Linked DNA regions of Methylicorpusculum oleiharenae. The main gene of each other region encodes a partner of the protein of the gene in region 2 in a complex. Links are inferred from orthologs where the notes say so. Each region holds a gene or a part of one and is shown on either strand. Other genes may lie near its edges.

Region 1 (3,327 bases), 620 kb from region 2 along the record:
AAAAATACCGCCTAATTTCTCTTGTAATGAGCGGATTGCCTCATCCAGATCGGGAGGCCCTTTTTCACTTCCGCGCCCACTCCAAGGGTCTTTTTTATCGCCGCCGCCAGGTTCATTCCAGGACATACATATGCTCCATTGGGATTTTAGTAATTAAAATGATTTTGACTCATTAACGCGAGGGGTTTGATAGACCAATCCGTATAACTTACAAAAATTAATGCTTAATAGAAACAAGCTAAAATTTTTGAAAGTTAAAGAATTTTTCAACTCGTCATATTTTCTTAAATTAAGATTATCCCTATCAGTGGTTTCATATTACTGACTAGAACAACAATATGAAACTCTAAATAACTTTCTTATCTTATCACGATAGTTCAGCATTAAAAGTCATTGCCAATTATCTCGGATAAAAAACTTACATTCAAACTAGGTTATTAGGTATCTGCGCACTCCCTCCCATTTTATTGGGTGTAGAGCCTTGATTTCAACGGACGCATGAATACGTCCCTGTTGAAGAAGCTTTTTCAATCAATCACCTACACCCTCAACTCCAAGCAGGCAAGTGGTTGTGTTATTAGTTAATTGGCTGGTTTCAGAGTATTTAGAAAAATTATTACTACTCTGGCTCCTTAAAAAAGGTACTAAAATTCTTCCATAACAACATCTTTCAATAAGCCCAGTTTTTTTTGATCGATTTCCATCCAAATATCCCAGCCGCCATCGTCCTGGCATTGCTCATTGATGATTTTTGCAAAATCAAACAACTTGGCACGAATGCCGGCCTGATCAGGCCTTAACCGGCAATGCCTTCTGATTTTAGAAGGTGTAAATGATTCGGCCAAAACCTCTTGCAATAAATCCAAGCCTTCGCCCGTCTGAGCAGACAGCCAGATTCTGACCGCGTTGCCCGTATCGTCCCTATCGACATGGGGCTTTACATCAGGAAGTAGATCTATTTTGTTAAATATCTGCAACTGTCTTATCTGGTAAGCATCAATATCGGTTAACACCTGATTGACTTGAAAAATTGTGTCATCCCTGTCTTCTGCGTTGGCATCAATGACATGTAACAATAAATCCGCCTCACTGGCTTCCTGCAGCGTAGATCGGAAGGCTGCAACCAGTTCATGCGGCAAATGACGGATAAACCCTACCGTGTCGGCCAAAACGATTTCAGTATTATTCGGGAGCAAACAATTGCGTAAAGTAGGATCCAGCGTCGCAAATAACTGATCGGCCGCATAGGCATTAGCGCCCGTTAGGGCATTGAATAGGGTAGATTTACCGGCATTGGTATAACCGACTAGCGAAACTGAAGAAATCTCGGCTTTTTTTCGTTTCAGGCGTCCTTGATGACGCTGCTTTTTAACTTTCTCAAGGCGGGCCTGGATTTGTTTTATCCTTACACCCAAAAGCCTTCTATCGGTTTCCAACTGAGTTTCACCCGGCCCTCTCAGACCAATGCCGCCTTTCTGCCTTTCAAGATGGGTCCAACCGCGAACCAATCGCGTCGACAAATGCCGCAATTGCGCCAGCTCAACTTGCAATTTACCCTCGAAAGTCTGCGCGCGCTGCGCAAAAATATCCAGGATAAGCCCATTTCTGTCCACCACCCTGACATTGAGCGCTTTTTCAACATTGCGCTCCTGGCTGGGAGAAAGCGAGTGATTGAACAACACCAAGTCGGCAGAATGCTCTTCTACAGCCTGTCTGATTTCTTCCAGTTTGCCGGTTCCAACAAAATATTTCGAATCGGGGCTTCGCCGGTTGCCTACCACTACGCAAACAGGCTCAGCACCCGCTGATTTGGCCAGTTCCCGCAGTTCCGATAAGTCTTCTTGATTGGCTTGTAGTGTTAGGTGAACGAGCACGGCCCGCTCACCCGATTGAGGACGCTCAAACAATTAAGCGCTCCGAGAAGTTTGATAATAGTTTAATCTTCAATGATTTCGTTTTCGCGGCTAAGTTTGACAGGTTTGCCCGGTACAATCGTTGATATCGCATGCTTATAGACCATCTGACTGACAGTATTCTTAAGCATAATCACATACTGATCAAATGAATCAACACGCCCTTGCAGTTTAATACCATTAACTAAAAAAATGGAAACGGGGGTGTGTTCTTTTCTGAGAGTATTTAAAAAATTATCCTGTAAATTTTGCCCTTTCGACATCCAATTTCTCCTTATTATTACTATTGAGTTCAGTATAGGATCAATTATGCACTGTACCAACACTTGGCATTAAGTCTAACCTAATTTAACAGGTTTTTTAACTTGAATTTTCCTTATTTCAAATTACCAAGGCATGCAAATGAAAACCCATCTTGAGTTATGACGTTTCATTTCTATCAATTACATCTAAAATCCCAAGCGTATTCCGGTTGAATCCAGACGCAACTTGCACAACTTTTAAGTCAGTTCAGCGCTTTTTAGACCAACATCAGGTTTTATACCGGCACTCCACCAAATCCGGCAGGCACCTTCATCAGAAACCATACAAGGCCCTACCGGTTGACTCGGCACACACAAACGGCCATACAATTTACAGTCAACCGGCTTGATCTTTCCCATAACGACGCGCGCGCAATCGCAACCGGGCGGCATTTCGCCGACATGACGGCGCGCGTCTTCCCGGAAAGACCCAAAATGCAGCTGAACATCATGGTGGGCAAAATGCGCTTGTAAGGTATATCCAGAATGAGGAATCGTACCGATACCCCGCCACGGTGCATCGGACACCTCAAAAACTTGAGACAGAAACTGTTGAGCACGGCGATTACCTCCGGGTTTGACCACTTGTTCATAACAATTATCGACGAACAAATGGTTATCCATGCGCTGCCGCAGCACCGAGTAAATGGCTGCCAGTAAACTGTCCGGAGTAAAACCGGCAATCGCAACAGGAAGCTGATGGCGCGAAACGACAAACTGCCATTGTTCGGGACCCATCACCGTCGCCACATGCCCTGGCGCGATCAGCGCATCGAAATTCGGCTGCTCTGAATCCAGCAACAAAGCCACTGCCGGCCATGTCAGACGACCGCTGCTCAAAATCAGCAGATTTCCAGGCGCGCCTTCTGCCAGCATTGCGGCCACAGGCGCGAATGTAGTTTCAAACCCCGCCGCAAAAAATACGACGGTTTGCCCGGGATTCTCTTTTGCAATCATCAACGTCTCGATAGGACTGGCAATCGCTCGAATATCCGCACCGGTAGCTTTAGCCTGCGATAAGGTACGAATAGCCTGTTTACCCGCATTGACAGGCACCCTGAGCATGTCGCCGAAGGCGGCCAGGATGATATTTTTCTCTAGCGAAAGCTGTA
Region 2 (4,041 bases):
CCAAGGCAAATTGAACGATCAGAGCTAACAGGTTTTGGGTCAATGCCGGGACTTGTTGGGCGATATATTTTACGGCTTGTGCAAAGGCATTCCCTGCGGAGGCGCTTATCTGTCCAACGCTTAATGCTTCCATATGTGAAAACTTATTGAATGTTGGCAAAAGAAGCGCGAGTGTTTCTTGAAAATAACTTTGGGGATTAATTTCCCCGTCTTGAATTTTTTGATAAAGGGTTGTACTTTCCTCGGTAATCATCAAAGCGATAGTCAGCAAAGGGATAACAAAAACCAGAATAATCATCATCATGGTTAAAAACAACGGCAGTACTTCTGAGTTTTTATAATATTGCCTCATCCGGAGATAAACGGGATCAAAAACGACTGCCAGAATGACGGCCCAAAAACAGGCTAATAAAAAATCTTTAATCAGTAGGAAAAATGACACCGTTACCAACATTACAAGGGTCAGAAAAAGAATATAAGGGGTATTTTTTTGCATGAAAAATAAGTTGAAGCAAATGAATCGGTTCGTCATCCTATCATATAGATCGCGCGGCTACCTTTACGGTTTTCTGACGCGTTCGTTTGTACCATAGCTGCGTTACCTGCATGGATGTAGGTAAGGGGCGGAACCAGTAGCGCAAGCTTTGCGAAAACAGCTATATAGCTTAGCTTAACGACCGTTTCCGCGTCTTGCTCTCGAACAAAATAGCCTTGCCATAAATCTATAAACATCACCGCGCGAAGTATAGCGAAGATGAGTTTCCGAAACGGGTGGAATCCGGAATGGATGCTATAAATCCCGCTTCACCAATTCAGGCGTAATAATGAATACTACACCTGAAACTAGAAAGGGGAGTTAACACCCAAGAGCAACGGCATTCTTATCAAGCGAGTGTTCTGACACTGGCTTCCCGGTCCCACTGACGGGTCTTGGCTGCGGCAATAAAGCTAAAGCGATCCAGGGTATCGAGTGCAATCACACCGGCGTCTGGTTCGATCCCCGCTGCTTTCAGCAAGGCTTCGCCGCCCTTGTCAACGCCAATCGCTTTCAGGTGACCGAAGGCGTCGCGCACGAAATCGATGGCGGCGGCTTCCTTGCCCAATAATGCGGCGGCTTTTCCGGAGAGAATGAGGGCGACCGCGTCGAACATCACTGACGGCGTACCGGCTAATTGCCCGTCGACTTTCAAAAGGGAGCCATCGGCGAGTTTCGCTTCGCCGATTTTAGCGGCGATAATCTTCACTTTTGCGCCGGCTTCTGTGACTGCCTGTTGGACAGCCTTGATGCTGTCCGCGTCCGATCCGTCCCCGATCAGTATCCCGACTGCACGGCCTTCCAGCGTGTCCTTCATCTTGCCGATCAGTTGCAGCGCCGGGGATCGATCTAACTCCTGAACTGCAACAGCCGAAGCGGGTTCTGGTGGCAGCTCGCTCATACCGAGACCGCAGGCAACCCGTTGAGCAAGGTCCTCTTCAATAAGGCGTAAGTGACCGACCATGGACTCGCGGATGTGCGGATGCTCGACTTTCGAGAGCTCAAACACCAACGCGGAGGCAAGATGGGCCTGTTCGACGACGTTTTGGCTGAGATAGAATTGCCGTGCCTGGCTGTAATGGTCGGCAAAACTCTCCGGCCGAATCCTCCCCTTTACGCCGCTCTCGGCCAACGCCGTGCTGTAAAAGCCGGCCTCCGGTTGCTCGCGCGGGGAACTCGCTGCCAGGGTATTCGGTTCGTAGGACACGCGGCCGGTCGGTTGCGCCATTTGCATATGACCGTCGCGCTGATGATTGGCGAACGGACACTGCGGTGCATTGATGGGTATCTGATGAAAATTCGGCGAACCGAGGCGTGATAACTGGGTGTCCTGATAAGAAAACAGACGCCCCTGCAATAATGGATCATTCGAGAAATCAATGCCGGGCACGACATGGGACGGACAGAATGCCACCTGTTCAGTCTCAGCGAAGAAATTATCCGGCCAGCGGTTGAGTACCATGCGCCCGATAACTTGCAACGGCACCCATTCTTCCGGTATCAATTTGGTCGAATCGAGATGATCGAACGGGAAGGCATTGGCTTCCTCCTGGGAGAATAGCTGAACCGCCAATTCCCATTCCGGGAAATCCCCGGCTGTAATCGCTTCAAATAAATCACGGCGATGAAAGTCGGGATCGGCTCCGGCAATCTTGACCGCCTCGTCCCAGAGCGTCGATTGTAAACCGAGTTTCGGCCGCCAGTGAAATTTCACGAAAGTCGATTCGCCAGCGTCATTGACCAGACGGAATGAATGAATACCGAAGCCTTCGATCATCCGCAGCGAGCGCGGCAAGGTGCGGTCAGACATCGCCCACATCACCATATGCATGGCTTCCGGTGTCAGTGAAATAAAGTCCCAGAAGGTATCATGTGCTGACGCTGCCTGAGGAAAGCCACGATCAGGCTCCATTTTAACGGCATGAATCAGGTCGGGAAATTTGATGGCATCCTGGATAAAGAACACCGGGATATTATTGCCGACCAGATCCCAATTGCCCTCTTTCGTATAAAACTTGACGGCGAAGCCGCGAACATCTCGGGGAGTATCTCGCGAGCCGGACCCGCCTGCTACGGTTGAGATGCGCGTGAACAGCGGCGTTTTTTCGCCCACTTCGGTCAGCACTTTGGCGGTAGTGTATTTTTCCAGGGATTTGGTAAGCTCGAAGAAACCATGTGCGCCTGTGCCCCGAGCGTGGACAATACGTTCAGGAATGCGCTCGTGGTCGAAATGGGTGATTTTTTCCCGCAGGATGAAATCTTCCAGCAGTGTCGGACCGCTCGGATGGGCTCTCAGTGAGTTCTGATTGTCGGAAATCGGTAAACCCTGGTTCGTGGTCAACGCAGGCTGATCGCCGCTGGCCGTTTGGTGCCACTCTCCGCCGTTGCCGATTGAAACGACTACTTCTTCCGGCCCGGACTTTGCCGGTTTGCCCTTGACGGGTTGAGCCCCTGTATGTGCTTTGGTCATTATGAATCTCCAATTAATTTTGCGCGACGGCAACTTGCCGTCGCGACGAGGTGGGTAATGGACGCGTTGCCTTACTGGAAAAGCACTCGCAAGTGAGGGGGTCCGGTCAACGTCGACGAGGGTGTCTGCTTGCGTGGCGGCATAGGACCTATTGAAATTGCATGACTAAGTTGTCACGGTTAAATCCATCAATAGAACTGGATTTTGCGTGCATCTTAGACGTAATAAAGCGTCTTTTAATGGCTTGCCATAGCGCGACAGCTTGCCGCGCAATCCCGGCAAGCCTTTTCACAATCAGTCATTCCCAATTCGGCACAGCTTTTGGCGCAAGCTTCACACACTTCAGCGCAAAGGCCGCAGTAGTGTGCAACAAATTCCGAGCCGGATAATTGCAAGTCAGCCGAAGTCTGACAGATCTGCGCACAGTTGATCATTAGCCGGAAATGGCTCGGTTCAACATGCTTACCGCCGGTTTCAAGGCAATGGTTCATGGCGGTCTGCAAGCAAGTCTGATAGCACTTGGTGCAGGCATCAATGCATGATTGCATAGGTTTAGTGTTCATAATTTTGCTCCTGTTTAAGATTAAAAACAGTGGTTAATTTATATTGCTACCCTTTTAATCCACAGTTGGACGATTTTAGTTTCACTGTTCTGGAGGCTAACGTCTGTGCGGTGTCGCTCACTAAAGTTAAAGGAGTTCGGAGAAGTAACCTGTTTATACCTTTCGCACTTCAAATTTCGGCATAGCGGAGGGCGCCTACTATATGCTGTTGCCAAGCAAGTCCGGCATTTGGTCGGGCTAAGTTGACAGAAGGTATTAGCTTAAGGTTCGGCGTTGTTAGCGTCGGATGGGGAGCGACGCCTCCCTGTTCCGGCAATGTCGGCACATATCACCACAGGCTTCAAGATTCTGTATTAACGACGAGCGGACGAAAATGAAACGTTGGTGCATTCTGCTTCTCCGGGATGGGTAAAGGCAATGTAACGACTTAACTAATTCAATTTAGATAATGACTGAAATCGTTTGGACTGAAC

Evidence for each region. The genes of interacting proteins can lie anywhere in the genome.
Region 1: the proteins of GO003_RS12240 (region 2) and hfq are in contact, whole or in part, in a crystal structure (PDB 3VU3), measured with the Escherichia coli proteins. The link is inferred for Methylicorpusculum oleiharenae from one-to-one orthologs.

The regions. Positions count from the first base shown.
Region 1 is NZ_WUTY02000001.1:3,324,883-3,328,209, reverse strand. What follows is about bases 557-3,327. They hold hfq (RNA chaperone Hfq), read right to left. Parts: upstream 2,177-3,327; coding sequence 1,937-2,176; downstream 557-1,936. Other genes in these bases: hypD (hydrogenase formation protein HypD), read right to left, coding at 2,414-3,327; hflX (ribosome rescue GTPase HflX), read right to left, coding at 645-1,907. In the rest of the region: FtsH protease activity modulator HflK, read right to left, coding at 1-126. UniProt on the Escherichia coli protein: RNA chaperone that binds small regulatory RNA (sRNAs) and mRNAs to facilitate mRNA translational regulation in response to envelope stress, environmental stress and changes in metabolite concentrations.
Region 2 is NZ_WUTY02000001.1:2,706,796-2,710,836, forward strand. Bases 446-3,375 are described here. They hold GO003_RS12240 (catalase), read right to left. Parts: upstream 3,006-3,375; coding sequence 885-3,005; downstream 446-884. Other genes in these bases: GO003_RS12235 (AI-2E family transporter), read right to left, coding at 446-496; GO003_RS12245 (four-helix bundle copper-binding protein), read right to left, coding at 3,242-3,375. In the rest of the region: more of GO003_RS12235, read right to left, coding at 1-445; more of GO003_RS12245, read right to left, coding at 3,376-3,568.